3 regions of the Ruegeria sp. BC3 genome follow, and region 1 is predicted to be linked to each of the others. Evidence: riboswitches for the same ligand, from Rfam matches in the RefSeq annotation. Region 1 holds a riboswitch; each other region holds the start of a gene.

Region 1 (4,848 bases):
AGCACATCCCCGGTGACCGTAATAACAAAGACAGCACCTGCCGCCGCGCCAGAGGACAGGCCGAACAGGAAGGGGTCCGCCAGATCGTTGCGCGTTGTCGTTTGCAAGACCACACCGACGATCCCCAACCCGGCACCAATCACGGCGGCGAACAACGCACGCGGCAGCCGCAGATCAAATACGATGCGGTGGAGCGGAGACATCTCTCCGTCGACCAACCCGGTCCCAAGCAGGACCCCGGCCAATGCATCTGCGGCAGGGATTGAGGTGGTCCCGTAGACGGTTGAAACCAGCAAGAGGGCGGCCAAAACAGCCGCCCCCAGCAATAGTGTCAGGCCCAGTCGGCCCATATCAGTTCAGGCCCGGGTGCATGGCCTCGGCCATTTTCGAGATTGCTTCGATGTTTGCCGGTCCGGGCGTCAGTTCCTCGTAACGCAGACCGATCCAGCGTTCGTTTTTGACCGCGTCTGTCTGGGACATTACCGGATGCTCTTGCAGGAACTTGAACGTGTCCGCAGCGCCGTTACCGGTCTGATAGTCCAGCAGAACCAGGAATTCGGGGTTTGAGGCGGCGACGGCCTCCCACGAGGTGCGGCCCCAGCTGGTGTCCATGTCATGGGTTACGTTCTCGCCGCCCGCGGCTGCGATCATCGCGTCAGGGATGGCAAATTTACCAGCGGTGAACGGTGCGTCTGCAGGGCCATCCAAAAGGAAGACTCGAGGTTTCGACAGATCAGCCGTCTTTGCCTCGATCGCCGATAGTTCTTCTTTCCAGCCATCGACCAGCGCGTTGGCCTTGTCTTCGACGTGCATCACCGTGCCCAATCGCAGGACGTCGTTGAACAGCAGGTCCATGCTGGCCTCGGGGCGGTTTTTGTCCAGATGAACGCAGCTTTCGGTCAGGATCATCGTTTTGATGCCAAACGGCTCAAGCGTGTCCGGCGTCACATCGCCGCCGGGCTTCATGCCATAGTACCAACCGGCAAAGAACAGATCAGGCTCGACCGCGACGAGGTTTTCCACGGTCGGGTACTTGGGGGCAAGCTCGGGGATGTCGCCGCGCAGCGTGTCGAATTCCGGGCTGGTCTTGTACCAGCCGGTAATGCCTGTCAGGCCGACGATCTTATCCTGCAGACCCAGCGCAAAGGCCATGTCGGTCATGTTCATGTCGTGCACGACCAGCCGCTCGGGCTGAGTTTCAAAGACCAGAGGCTCACCGCAATTGTCGACAGTGACCTCGTGCGCCGTCGCAGCGCTGGCCAATCCGCCAATCAGGGCTGCGGACCAAAATGTATTTTTCATGCTCGGTTCCTTAATTTGAGCGTTTGGTTCTTCGGATATCCAGTGCCGGGATCACGCGGCCTTCATGTTGAAAGCACAGATAATCGACACCAAAAGTTTCACGGACCCGTTCAGGGGTCAGAACGTCTTGCACCAGACCAAATCCGGTCAATTGTGCGGATTTCATCAGGGCGACATGCGTGGCGAATTCCGGGATCATGACCAGATCGTGGACGATCATGACCACCGTGATGCCAAGCTCGGCCACCAGCGAGAGCATCCGGCCTTTGGCGTCCGGGTCTAGGTGGTTGGTCGGCTCATCCAGAAACAGCAGCGAGGGGTTCTGCGCCAGTGCCCGCGCAATATGTGCGCGTTGGCGTTCGCCGCCTGACAGCACACCCATTCGCTTGTCCGCCAAGGTGCTCAGACCGGTCAGTTGCAGAATGCGATCCAGTTCTGCTGCATGTTCATTGGCGGATCGATCCGCACGGATCGGAATCTGACCAAGCGCCACATAGTCCCGCAGGAACAAACGTCCGTCGGGCGTTTCCTGCTGACCAACCACGGCAATCATGCGCGCGCGATCCACGGCCGAAAGCTGCCGCAAGCTGCGCCCTTTCAAAAGAACGTCGCCCAGCACGATTTCCTCGACGCCACACAGCAGATTAAGCAGCGTCGTTTTTCCCGCCCCATTCGGACCGGCAATCGCCAGGATCGCACCCTCTTCGAGATCGAAATTGATGTCTTTCAACAGGACATCGCCGTTGAGCGCGTAGTACTCCAATGCGCGCGCCTCAAGGAAGGTCATAGGCCGTCCTCCTGCGCGAACCGCGGCAGACGCGCGAGAGTTTTGTCGAACAAGGCGCTTGGACGCTGGGTCGCGTTGGTCCAACCATCTTCGCTGTCGCGGAACTGGCTGGCAAATTCAACCAACGCGTCCATGTCCTGATCCGACAGAATGTCGCCGAATAAGTACTGCGCTTTACCCTCAGCTTGAAAGCCGACAGTCGTGGGGCGTTCACACCCCGCCATGCAATTCACTCTGCGAATTGCAAAGCCATCAGGCAGCTTCTGCGCAAGCGTCTGACACATTGAATCCGCGCGAATATGACCTTCGCAGGTTTCACAAATAAGTAGAAAATGATCTGGTTTTATTGACACTTCACGCCCCGCTTACATCCGAGTCGAACGAAATGCAATGTTATAACGTCTACGACGTTTCATATCGCCTCCTTCCAGGACGCCCCGCCCCGAGTTGGTTGAACATTTGATGGCAGGTCTCCTGACTTGCGGGTCATCGCTTGGCCATCCTTCCCGGCCATCGTGGCCAGTGGACATTTGGCGTCGCTTACCGCTTACAGTTGCGGGGGCAGTCACGGACTTGGTGCCAGACGGCAACCTCACCGTATTCCCTTTTCATCCCTTGGCGAACCAGAGGGAACCATCGTGGATGATGAGTGCCTGAGTTCAGAATTTGGGTCAAGATTAAAACTGCGCGCGCCACGACACGCTTGCTCGATGCGTTCTGCAGAATCAGTGTCACAGACTTTTGCTAGGCCATATGAAGCGCTTTCCGTGGCGCGGTAGCATCGGGGTTAACGAATTGTCATTCGATAAGAACTTGACTACGCTGCAGCGCAGAAAGGGCCAGAGGCGAGGAAAGCGGTGAGTTTTATCGCAGCTCGGACGCCTTGCCTCGAGCGCTGACTTTATTATTCAGAACCAAAGCCAGACACCATGAAGATTGAAGAAAACCGAACTTATTCACAGATCAAAGTTGGCGACACCGCGCAAGTCACGCGGCTGTGCACGGTGGATGATCTGTATGCCTTTGCGTCGGCTTCGGGCGATCATAACCCGTTGCATCTGGCCGCGTATGACGGCGACGGTGATGGCCGCCCCGAGGCTGTTGCACCGGCCCTTTGGCCTGCTGGTCTGGTTGCCGCGGTCATAGGAAACATACTTCCAGGTGCGGGGACGCAAACGCGACGCGCGGATCTGAGCTTTCATGCGCCGGTTCTAGCGGGAGAGGAACTGACGGCCTTTGTGTCGGTTGTGGAAAAGCGTGAAGACGGTGACCTGACCCTGTCCGCCGAGGTGCGCCGGATCGGGGATGATGCACTGATCCTCAGTGGAACCGTCCAAGTCACTCCGCCCGCGCAGCATTTGACATTCGACTCGGTCGAGGTGCCTGGACTGATCGTTCAAAGGCACCAGCATTTTGATGCCCTTCTCGAAAAGGCGCGGCCATTGGACCCGATGCCGACCGCAGTCGTCGCCCCGGAAGAGCCGAACTCACTGGGCGGCGCTTTGCTGGCGCATGCCGACAGCATCATTACGCCAATACTGGTGGGCGATCCTGCCAAGATCACCGCCGCTGCGGTCGAACTTGGCGCGGATCTGGCCGGGGTGGAAATCGTTGCCGCGCAAAGCCACGATGTTGCCGCTCATATTGCCGTCGATCTGGTGGTTGAAGGCAAAGCCCGGATGCTGATGAAAGGGCATTTGCACACGGATGTCCTGCTGCGCGCCGCCCTGCGCCGGGAAAAGGGGCTCAGGACCGGACGGCGTTTGTCGCATGTGTTTGTCATGGACGTTCCGGGTATGTCGCGGCCGATCATGGTCACCGATGCCGCAGTGAACATTGCCCCGGACCTTGAGACCAAAGCCGATATCGTTCAGAACGCGATCCATCTGGCGCATTCAATCGGTATCGACATGCCCAAGGTGGGCGTTCTGTCGGCGGTCGAGACGATCAACCCGCATATGCCTTCATCTGTGGACGCAGCACTGTTGTCAAAAATGGCCGAACGCGGCCAGATCACTGGTGGGATCGTCGATGGGCCTCTGGCCATGGACAATGCCGTCGACCTGAACGCTGCGCGGACTAAAGGCATCACATCCGAGGTCGCAGGGGTCGCGGATATCCTGGTCGTCCCGAACATCGAGGCGGGCAACATGGTCGCCAAACAACTGACTTATATCTCTCATGCCGAAGCCGCTGGTGTCGTTGTGGGTGCGGCTGCACCGATTATCCTGACCTCACGCGCGGATAATGATGCGTCGCGTCTGGCCTCATGTGCGGTTGCAGCCCTGCATGCACTTGCGAACAAGGATAAAATCCATGGCTGAGCACGTTCTGGCCCTGAATGCCGGGTCGTCATCGTTGAAATTTGCATTGTATGAATTGCTCGAAGATCGCCGCCCCAGCATGCGGTGGCGCGGTCAGATCGAGCGGTTGGGCGATGCACCGCGCCTGTTGGCGCAGTCAGCAGGGGGGCGGTCGGTCGATCGACAACTGTCCGGAACAAAATCCCATGATGAGGCCATAAACGCGTTTCTTGAGCTAACCCGCGAATACCTACCGGATGTTCAGGTTCGGGCCGTCGGCCACAGGGTCGTGCATGGCGGGCCAGTCTATTCTGAACCTGTTGTGGTGGATGAGAAGGTCATTGATACGCTCAGCGGCTTTATTCCCTTTGCACCGCTGCACCAACCCTACAGTCTTGCGGGGATCCGGGCGGCCAGCGCGGCGTTCCCTGGGACCACACAGGTCGCGTGTTTCGA
Region 2 (4,848 bases), on a different contig from region 1:
TCGGTTGCCCGTCCAGCGTTGCAGAGCCGAGCCCAGACGCTGAGCCAGATCGGTCGGGGCGTTGTCTGTCGGCGTAAACTCGATCCGTCCCGGCGAATACGAGACAAGCCGTACGCCGTTTTCGACTTCGACCAGGAGTTTCACGTCCCGATTGGTGCGGATCAGTTCCACCACGTGTTCGAAGGTCGGATAGCGCGCCAGCGCGGTCTGGACGTCTTGGGCCAATGCAGCCGTCGGTGCGCCCGCCGGTCCGCGCTGTGGCGCAACCTGCGCCGTGGACGTCGCCTGTACAGGCGCATGGGACGGTACAGCCATACCTCCGCCCGGGCCGCCGTTTGGCGGCGGCGGTGCATCTTGCAGTCGCTTGATCAACTCTTCCGGGCTGGGCAGGTCTGCCACGTGGGTCAGGCGGATCACCGCCATTTCGGCCGCCATCATCGCGTTGGGCGCGGCGGAGACCTCCTCCAGCGCTTTCAGCAGCATTTGCCACATCCGGGTCAGAACGCGCATCGGTATCGCCTCGGCCATTTGCTGGCCGCGCGCGCGCTCATCAGGGGAGACGGTGGGGTCTTCGGCGGCGTCCGGCGTGATCTTTACCACAGAAACCCAGTGGGTGATTTCCGCGAGATCGCGAAGCACGGCCAACGGATCCGCCCCTTCGGCGTATTGGCCGCTTAACTCCGTCAAGGCACCTGCCGCGTCTCCGCGCAGGATCATATCCATCAGGTCCAGAACGCGGCCCCGGTCGGCAAGACCCAGCATCGCGCGCACCTGATCGGCATTGGTTTCCCCAGCGCCGTGAGAAATCGCCTGATCCAGCAGCGAGGTCGCATCCCGCGCTGATCCTTCGGCGGCGCGGGTGATCAGTGCCAGCGCATCGTCGGCAATCTGTGCCCCCTCGGCTGCTGCGATCTTGTTCAACAGGCCGATCATGTCTTCGGGCTCGATCCGGCGCAGGTCGAAGCGCTGGCAACGCGACAGGACGGTCACCGGAACTTTGCGGATCTCGGTGGTCGCAAAGATGAATTTCACATGCTCGGGCGGTTCTTCAAGCGTCTTGAGCAGCGCGTTGAATGCACTGGTCGAGAGCATGTGAACTTCATCGATGATGTAAATCTTGTAGCGGGCAGAAGCCGCGCGATAACGGACGCTGTCGATGATTTCTCGAATGTCATTCACGCCGGTGCGGCTGGCGGCGTCCATCTCCATCACGTCGACATGGCGGCCTTCCATGATGGCAACGCAGTGTTCACACTGGCCGCATGGTTCGGTCGTGGGACCGCCTGTGCCGTCGGGACCGATACAATTCATGCCCTTGGCGATAATCCGGGCCGTGGTCGTCTTACCGGTCCCCCGAATGCCGGTCATGATAAAGGCCTGCGCGATCCGATCCGCTTCGAACGCGTTTTTCAGCGTGCGCACCATTGCGTCCTGTCCAACCAGATCTGCAAAGGTCTCGGGGCGGTACTTGCGGGCAAGAACCTGATAAGCGGGGCTGGGCGTTTCGGTCATGTCTGCTCTGTCGGATTCGTAACAGGGATGCAGCGTAGAGACCCGCGTCGCCCGCGTCCACAGCAGGGTTGGAGGAATTTCGGTTTGGTTTGTATTGAGGGGAAGAAAAGAACGACGAATCCTCTGATTCACAAAGGAGCATCGCTTTGGAAAAATTCGCAATCCATGCCCTAGGCGTTGGTCCAGGCCAACTGGCGTTGTCGCCTTTGCCCGGGGCGGGTGGTGCCTATGACCGCGATCTGAATGTGATCCGGGACTGGAACCCTGACCTGGTGATTTCAATGACCACCGACGCCGAACTGAACCAAGCCGGAGCAGCTAGCTTTGGGGGCGATGTTCAAAACGCATCTGCCGTGTGGAAGCACCTGCCGATCAAAGACTTCGGCGCTCCATCGCCGCCAATTCAGGCGCAGTGGCCCGAGACCAGCGCATTGGCGCGGCGCATATTGGCAGATGGCGGGCGTGTTTTGGTCCATTGTCGGGGCGGATGCGGTCGATCTGGCATGGTTTTGCTGCGCTTGATGATCGAAAGCGGAGAGGAGCCTGCGCAAGCCCTAGCGCGCCTTCGCGCGGTTAGGCCTTGCGCTGTTGAAACCGATCCGCAAATGGACTGGGCCACGACGCTGACCCAGCATAGGTCGTGAGAGCCGATCAGGCCGGAATGTGCTGTACGGTTTCTTGCGAGGGACGAGGTGCCAAAGCCAGCGCCTCAAGCATGGCGCATGGCGCAGTGGTCAACGCACCGGCGGGCAACATCGCAAAATCCGCGCCGAACATCATATCGGCATAGTCCTCTAGCGTTTCGGCTGAGTCTTCGGCATTTGTCCCGCAATAGACCCTGATCCGGGCCGGGCTGGCGCGAAACCGTGCCGTGCAGCCTTCACCGCAATGGCTCAACTCGCTTGAGCCGTCCATTTCGAATTCGCTGGTTGTCACGGGCTGCGCCGCGTCCATTGCCTGCGTAATGGCGCGCGCCAATTGGGCCAGCGCCGGGCAGGGTTTCCCGGTTTTCTGGCACAGAGTCGCCGTGAACTCATGCGTTTGTGTCTTCCAGATCATGATGCGCCCTCCGCGCGATGGACGGGGGACGTGGAACAGGTGTCTCAGTTCACTGAAGACCTGCCCGGACACCCCGCCCGAGTTTCGGTTTTGTCTTTGATGGCAGGTCTCCTGACTTGCGGGTCATCGCTTTGCTGACCTTCCCAACCTTTCGGCCAGTGGTTATTCAGCATTGCTCACCGCTTACAGTTGCGGGGGCAGTCTCGGCCTTGATCCATTCCGGCATCGCCGGGCAGGACCGCACCGTGTTCCCTTTTCATCCCGCCCAGGTTACGAGGCGAGAACCATCACACCATCGCTAGCGGGTGTAGCCGGTTTGAGTCAAGCTGCCTGTTTCGCCAGGTCCAAACGGACGCTTGGTCACTTTGGAAATCTGTTGACTTTGAGCCGGGAAAAGCGCCGATTGCAGAAAGTGAACCGTACGGTTCAGATGCTTGCGAGGGCGCTATGTTGGACAATACTACAGCGGTAGTGACCGAAGATTTTATGCTGGCTGCCGGTACGGCCAGCCTGTCCGCACGGTTGTACACACCCGCATCGGCACCAGACGTTGCCGTTGTGATCCACGGTGCCACGGGCGTACCGCGTGACTATTACAAGCACTTCGCGCATTGGCTGGTGGCCGAGCAAGGCGTGGCCTGTCTGACCTATGATTATCGCGACTTTGGGCATTCCTTGACTGGCCCTATGCGCGAATCGCAGGCCACCATGGCGGACTGGGCGTTGATAGACATGCCAGCCGCCCGAGCAGAGATGCGACGCAGGTTTCCGTCTGCGCAACACTGGAGCATTGGACACTCGGTCGGTGGAATGCTTGGACCTGTCCAACCGGATATCGACCAGATCGATCGAATGATCTGTGTCTGTTCAGGCTTGGTCACATTGTCGGACCACCCTTGGCCGTACCGCGCGTTGGCGACGATGTTCTGGTACGGTCATCCGCCGTTGCTGGTCAAGGCGCTGGGATACCTGCCGGGCAAGGCGCTGGGATTTGGGTCGAACCTACCGTCGCGAGTGTATTGGCAATGGCGGAAGTGGTGTACTGATCCGCTGAACTATGTGCCAGAGATCGGCACCAGCCTGCCCGAAGCGCAATGGGCCGCGTCGGAGACACCCGTTGACCTGTTCACAACAGACGATGATCAGGTGGTGCCTCCTAACGCGGTGTGGCGATTGGCCGATCTCTACGGCCCCAAGGCGCGCAGGCACCAATTGTCACCGAAGGAGTTCGGCCTGTCCGAGATCGGCCACATTGGCGCGTTTGCGCGTCGCAATGCGGCCGTCTGGCCCCGGCTGATTGCGCCAACCAACGGCTAGAGCCTTTTGCGGGACGTCTTGTCCTGCATCACGGACCGCACCATTTTGCCGAATGCTTTGTCGCGTGCCCGTGATTCCGCCACCGTCTCAGAGTTTCTCTGATCCTCGCGGCGCAATTTTTGCCAACGGGCCAAACGTTCTGGGTCCAGCGTTCCTTCGGCGATGGCATGCTGCACGGCACAGCCGGGTTCGCTTTGGTGCTGGCAATCCGAGAAGCGGCAATCATTTGCCAGATCCAGAATGTCGGAAAAAACCTCATCCACGCCGTCTTGCGCATCCAGCAGACGCAAGGCACGCATACCGGGCGTGTCGACCAGCCATCCGCCATTGCGCATCGGATGCAGCGCCCGCGCAGTCGTCGTGTGCCGACCACGTGCATCATCCTCACGAATGCCCGCAGTGGCATGATGCAGACCTGTCATGGAATTAGCCAGTGTCGTTTTGCCGACGCCCGAAGATCCAACCAGCGCTGCGGTTTGCCCTGTGGGGCACCAGGACAGCAGGCTATGAACGTCGCTCTCATCCAGAGCATTTATTGCAAGCACGGTCAGAAACGGGGCCAGCGCCTCGGCTTCTTGGACAAAGGCTTTGGGATTGTCGCAGGTGTCGGCTTTGGTCAGGACAACCACCGGATAGCACCCAGCCTGATGCGCCAGCGCCAGATAGCGCTCAAGGCGCGCCAGATTGAAATCAGCATTGCACGAGCTGACGATGAACAGCACATCCACGTTGGCCGCGATCAATTGGGCCTCGGCCCCGGTGCCTGCGGCCCGCCGTTGCAAAAGGCTGCGGCGATCCAACAGGCGCTGCACGCGGTTTTGGTCATCCACCAACACCCAGTCGCCGACGGCAAATGTGCCGGTCGACTGATTTGGTGTGAACAGAGTGGATTCACCGTCCGAGCTCACGCCAGTCAGGCGATCACGATGAACGGCAGTGATGCGAAAGGGAATGTAAGTA
Region 3 (4,848 bases), on a different contig from region 1:
AAGCGTTAGTTTCTCTGGTGTTGACGCCACCAACCATTTTTTCGGGCCATCCAGCTTGGAGAATGAAGAAATGGTGCGTTGTTTGGATCAGACACTGTCAGATTTCTTCGAGTTCATGGATCAAGAGGTCGGGCGTGCGAATGTGCTTTACGTGCTTTCCGCCGACCATGGCATGCCGGAAGCGCCAGAAGAGATGGCCGAAGCTGGGCTTTCGACGTTCCGAAACTCTACTGAAGCATTGATGATGGATGTGAACTCGGTGATCGCCGATGAGTTTGGAGTAGAATCCGCAATACAGTTCTTTTTTCGTCCTTACGTTTATCTGGACAACACCGCGATTGAAGAGTCGGGCACCGACCGGCGCGTAATCGAAAGACGTATCGCCGAAAAACTGATGGCTGCATCTGGCATTGAGCTTGCAATGCCGACCGAACCGCTTGCTGAACAGCGAGGGCATACACTTGAGGAGCAGATCCGGCGAAATTATCACCCAACGCGCTCTGGCGACATTTATGTTGTGCAAACGCCTTATTCATTTCTCTTTGAGGATGGTCCAATCGCCGTAATGCACGGATCACCTTGGCGCTATGACACGCATGTTCCAATCATCTTTGCTGGTCCGGGTATCAAGCCGGCTCGTGTGAGCCGCCCTGTTTCCACGGTGGACGTCGCCGTCACCCTGAGCACTATTTTAGGTATCAGCCAACCTAGCAGTGCTGCGGGTGAAACATTGAGCGAGATTGGTGTAAATGATCTATAGGCGGTCTTGCCATTTGGCCGAGTGACAAACGGTTAGATGTACCTAAACGCCTGGTCGTGAGCATTCTAGCCAGCAAGAAGCACTACGAGGTCCAGCCGGCCAGTCTCAGTTGGCTGATCAGGTTCTCTGCGCCTTTCGGATCACGAGACAGTCGGAACAATGAACTCCTCAATCCTGCTATGAGGCCATGCTTCTATGATTTCCTGAACGTGACTTCGGTGGTTGCGACAGTGATTTCGCTTGGCAGTTGGGACTGACATTTGACTAACGGATCAACAATGGGCTCTAAGTTTTGAATATCGCCATCTTGACTGGGATATCGGAAACTCGAATGTAGTGAGAGACCTTTCGTTCTCAGGTCCAATCATTGGCGCGAAGTTGGCCTTTTGAAGGCGCCTATGAGTTTAGAGGTGCCCTGTCATCAGGAGCGCGACAACAACCTTACACGGCGGCCTCTATGCGTTGCTCCGCCCGGGAAACACAATGGAGCATCGAAATTGCTGATTGTTCTGGCACTATATTTTGGCCTCGCCTGGCTGGTGTTCTCAAAACTCCGCCTGCTGCCATGGAACGCGGTTTCAAAGACCTTCATCTATGGCGGTGGTGTCGTAATCGCACTGGTGGTTATTGGCGCGCTTAACCACACGACACCAAGCGGGGCGGTTTCGGTTCAAGGCGCTGTAATCAGTATAGCGCCAAACGTCGCAGGACCAGTGATAGAAGTCGAAGCGGAGGCAAATGAGCTAGTGTCAAAAGGGGATGTTCTGTTCAGGATAGATGATACGGAATATGCCGCTGAAGTCGCTCGACTTGAAGCATCGCTTGCCGCCGCCCAATCAGAGGCAGATCAACTAAGGAACGACCTTGAGGCAGCTGAGGCGGACATCGCGTCACTTTCCGCACAACTGGAGTTTGGGGTGGCGCGGCGCGATGATATTATCCGTCTCGCCGAACGAGGAGCGTCCACTGAGTTCCAGCTTCAGGAAGCCGTTTCAACCATAGAACAGCTTGAAGCGGGCTTACGCGCTGCAAACGCGCGGAAAGCGGGTCTTGAACGGCGTATCGCCGCCCAGGTGGAAGGGGTCGATGTCGGCGTTGTCGAAGTAGAGAATATGTTGATTCAAGCGCGCTGGGCATTGGAGCAAACTGTCGTGCGCGCACCAGCAGATGGCATGGTTACAGGCCTGACCCTGCGCCCAGGGAATCGAGTGACGACTCTGCAGGGAGCAATAAATTTTGTTGTGCCAGACGATAGAGTTTTAGTCGCGACACTTCCTTTGAGCAGTCTGCAAAACGTTTCTGCTGGCGATGCAATACGTGTGGCCCTGCGTAGCGCACCGGGGCAGGAGTTCGAAACCACGATTGTAGACATACCACCCTCTACTAGCGAAGGGGCGTTGGATGCCAGAAGTGGCCTCCCTTCACTGCGTGAGCTGGTCGGCGCGACGGATTATATCGTTGTGGCAGATGTTCCGGATGACCAAAGCGCACAAGTGACTAAGTTGGGTGCGTCAGGTACGGCCTTGGTCATCACCGAGGAAGCTGGCGCGATTTCGGTGTTGGCAGAAGTTTTGTTCTGGATCACAAAGAAGCTGAATTACCTTTGATTTGTCCGAAACAATTTAGGCGCACCTATTTCAAGACCAATCAATTCGTACAGTCGCGTTGCGCTTCACCGACTGAATTGTCCGTGAAGCAGTCTTTTGTATTCGTTCTACCGAACGGCCATCGCTCAACCAGAGATCGCGTCACACAACACCGGCACAGCGATGTTCGTATCTTGCCAAAACGCTGACAATCACTCGCTGGTTGAGATGAAACTTGCCATTCTTAAGGCTTGGTGAAGGGCATCAGCGCGCGACTCGATTTGACTGCCTAGCAATTCAACGCGTCATGACTTGGTGGCAATCTTCCCATTGTTTTCCCGCTGCTTTCTAATCTCAGCGCGGACCAATCCTGTGGGTGAGGATCACATACCATCGGACGTTTCCTGTGCTTGGGATAATGCCCTTCGCGGTCGCCGAAGCTGTTGAGAAATGTCCCTTATTGCAAGACATCTCCACAAAACTCCAATTTGGGGAGGTTGGATGGGCTCAATGAAAGATTGCAATCGACAACACTCCCGCAAATTTTGAGTTGACTGACGCTAGATGAGTCTGGCAAGCGCTTTCGTATGTTTGGTTCCGGGTTCGTCCGGATAAAAGGGAATGCGGTGCGGGTCTAGTCAGACGACAACCCAATGCCGCAACTGCCCCCGCAACTGTGAGCGGCGAGCAAGGCTGATATGCCACTGGGATCTTTTCCCGGGAAGGCCAGTCCGATGCTTTGACCCGCAAGTCAGGAGACCTGCCAGACATGCGCCCCCGGAAGGGGTGCGTCACCGATGCCGGGGTGTGCGTCGGGCCGGTACCTGCAAAAGGGTACGAGGTCCCGTTTGCCCCGTTGTCAAACACAACAATGTGCCGGGGTTGGCACAACGGGACAAGGATAAGACCTAATGAAAAAGCTGCTCTGCACGGCTGCCGCTGCGCTGGCAATTCCTGCCATGGCGCAGGCGCATTTCCTTCTGGAGTACACCACCAACACCATGATCAAGAAACCGGGCGATGTGCCGGTCAAGCTGATCTTCTGGCACCCGTTCGAAAACGGCCACGTCATGGATCTGGAAAAGCCGCAAGAGTTCTATGTAATTCACAACGGTGAAAAAACCGATCTGCTGGACACGCTGGAGCCTGTTCGCTTCACCGGAGGCGAAAACGAGGGTGCGGCGTTCAAGGGCTCGGTTCCTGTGAAGCGTTCCGGCGACTACGTGCTGGTTACCGTTCCTCAGCCTTACTATGAGGAATCCGAGGACATCTATATCCAGCAACTGACCAAAGCGTTCCTGAACCGCAACGAACTGCCGACCGATTGGATGAACCCGGTTGGCCTTCCGACCGAGATCATTCCGCTGAACAAACCGACCAACGTCATTGCAGGTTCGACCTTCACCGGTCGCGTTTTGGCCGATGGTCAGCCGGTTGCAGGAGCCGAGATAGAGATCGAATACATGGCAGCTGAACCGGACATGGACAGTTCAGCCTCGTCGACTCCGTCCGTTTCGCCGATGCCCGGCGGTGCTGTGGTCGCAATTTCGGACGATAACGGTTACTTCTCGTTCGGCGTACCAAAAGCCGGTTACTGGGGCTTTGCCGCACTCGGCGCGGGCCCGGCAACCGAGCATGAGGGCAAAGAACTCAGCCAGGATGCGGTCATCTGGATCCGCGCTTGGGACATGGAATAAGAAATGCACATCGTCGACGGTGCCTTGTCCAACCCGGTCGTTATTGGCGGTGCCATTGCAGCCGCGGGCGGGATTGCAGTGGGGCTCAGGTCGCTGGACCTTGATCGTATCCCGACCGCGGGGGTGCTGTCGGCCGCTTTTTTCGTGGCCTCACTAATCCACGTCCCCATTGGTCCGTCTTCGGTGCATTTGATCCTGAATGGCATGGCCGGGCTTCTGCTCGGCTGGGCCGCCTTCCCGGCGCTGTTCGTCGGGCTTTTGCTTCAAGCCGTCTTCTTCGGCTTTGGCGGGTTAACGGTGTTGGGGATCAACACCCTCAACATCGCGCTGCCTGCAGTTGTGGCCGGAATGCTTTTTGGCCACCTGATCGCGCGCGGCACACCTCTGCATGGTGCGATTTGGGGCGGCATCGGCGGAGCTTTTGCCATTGCCGCCACGACCGGAATGGTCGCCTTCTCACTGGCTTTATCCGGAGAAGAATTTCTGCCCGCCGCCAAGCTCGTATTCTTCGCGCATATCCCCGTCATGGTAATCGAAGCAGTATTGACCGGTTTTGCCGTTTTGCTCGCCCGCAAGGTCAAGCCCGAGCTGTTCATCAAAGGAGTTGCCACATGATACGTGCGGTTCTTTTTCTGGCTTTGTGCTGCGCGCCCTTGCCGGCGCTGGCGCATAAGGTCATCGCAGGTGTCTTTGCCTCGGGTGACTCGATTGAAGGCGAACTTGGTTTCTCGAATGGCGATATGGCCAGCGATACCGAAGTTGTCGTGACAGGCCCTGGTGGAACCGAGTTGGGCCGCGTGATCAC

What was found. A riboswitch is a leader RNA that binds a small molecule or an ion and turns the genes downstream of it on or off. The one in region 1 is predicted to bind cobalamin.
Region 2: linked by a shared signal. The riboswitch ahead of ACR0MV_RS17385 (hypothetical protein) and the one ahead of ACR0MV_RS07305 (DUF1636 family protein) in region 1 are both predicted to bind cobalamin.
Region 3: linked by a shared signal. The riboswitch ahead of ACR0MV_RS19570 (DUF4198 domain-containing protein) and the one ahead of ACR0MV_RS07305 (DUF1636 family protein) in region 1 are both predicted to bind cobalamin.

The regions. Positions count from the first base shown of each region.
Region 1 covers NZ_JBQFUP010000002.1:421,286-426,133, reverse strand. The annotation lists gene ACR0MV_RS07320 (FecCD family ABC transporter permease) at 1-350, opposite strand, end outside; gene ACR0MV_RS07315 (ABC transporter substrate-binding protein) at 352-1,302, opposite strand; gene ACR0MV_RS07310 (ABC transporter ATP-binding protein) at 1,313-2,089, opposite strand; gene ACR0MV_RS07305 (DUF1636 family protein) at 2,086-2,373, opposite strand; cobalamin riboswitch at 2,537-2,742, opposite strand; gene ACR0MV_RS07300 (bifunctional enoyl-CoA hydratase/phosphate acetyltransferase) at 3,019-4,413, shown strand; gene ACR0MV_RS07295 (acetate/propionate family kinase) at 4,406-4,848, shown strand, end outside.
Region 2 covers NZ_JBQFUP010000007.1:48,144-52,991, reverse strand. The annotation lists gene ACR0MV_RS17395 (DNA polymerase III subunit gamma/tau) at 1-1,512, opposite strand, end outside; gene ACR0MV_RS17390 (protein-tyrosine phosphatase family protein) at 1,659-2,156, shown strand; gene ACR0MV_RS17385 (hypothetical protein) at 2,164-2,571, opposite strand; cobalamin riboswitch at 2,656-2,874, opposite strand; gene ACR0MV_RS17380 (alpha/beta hydrolase family protein) at 3,019-3,888, shown strand; gene rsgA (ribosome small subunit-dependent GTPase A) at 3,885-4,848, opposite strand, start outside.
Region 3 covers NZ_JBQFUP010000009.1:98,996-103,843, forward strand. The annotation lists gene ACR0MV_RS19560 (alkaline phosphatase family protein) at 1-760, shown strand, start outside; gene ACR0MV_RS19565 (HlyD family secretion protein) at 1,258-2,367, shown strand; cobalamin riboswitch at 2,922-3,128, shown strand; gene ACR0MV_RS19570 (DUF4198 domain-containing protein) at 3,258-4,043, shown strand; gene cbiM (cobalt transporter CbiM) at 4,047-4,658, shown strand; gene ACR0MV_RS19580 (cobalt ABC transporter permease) at 4,655-4,848, shown strand, end outside.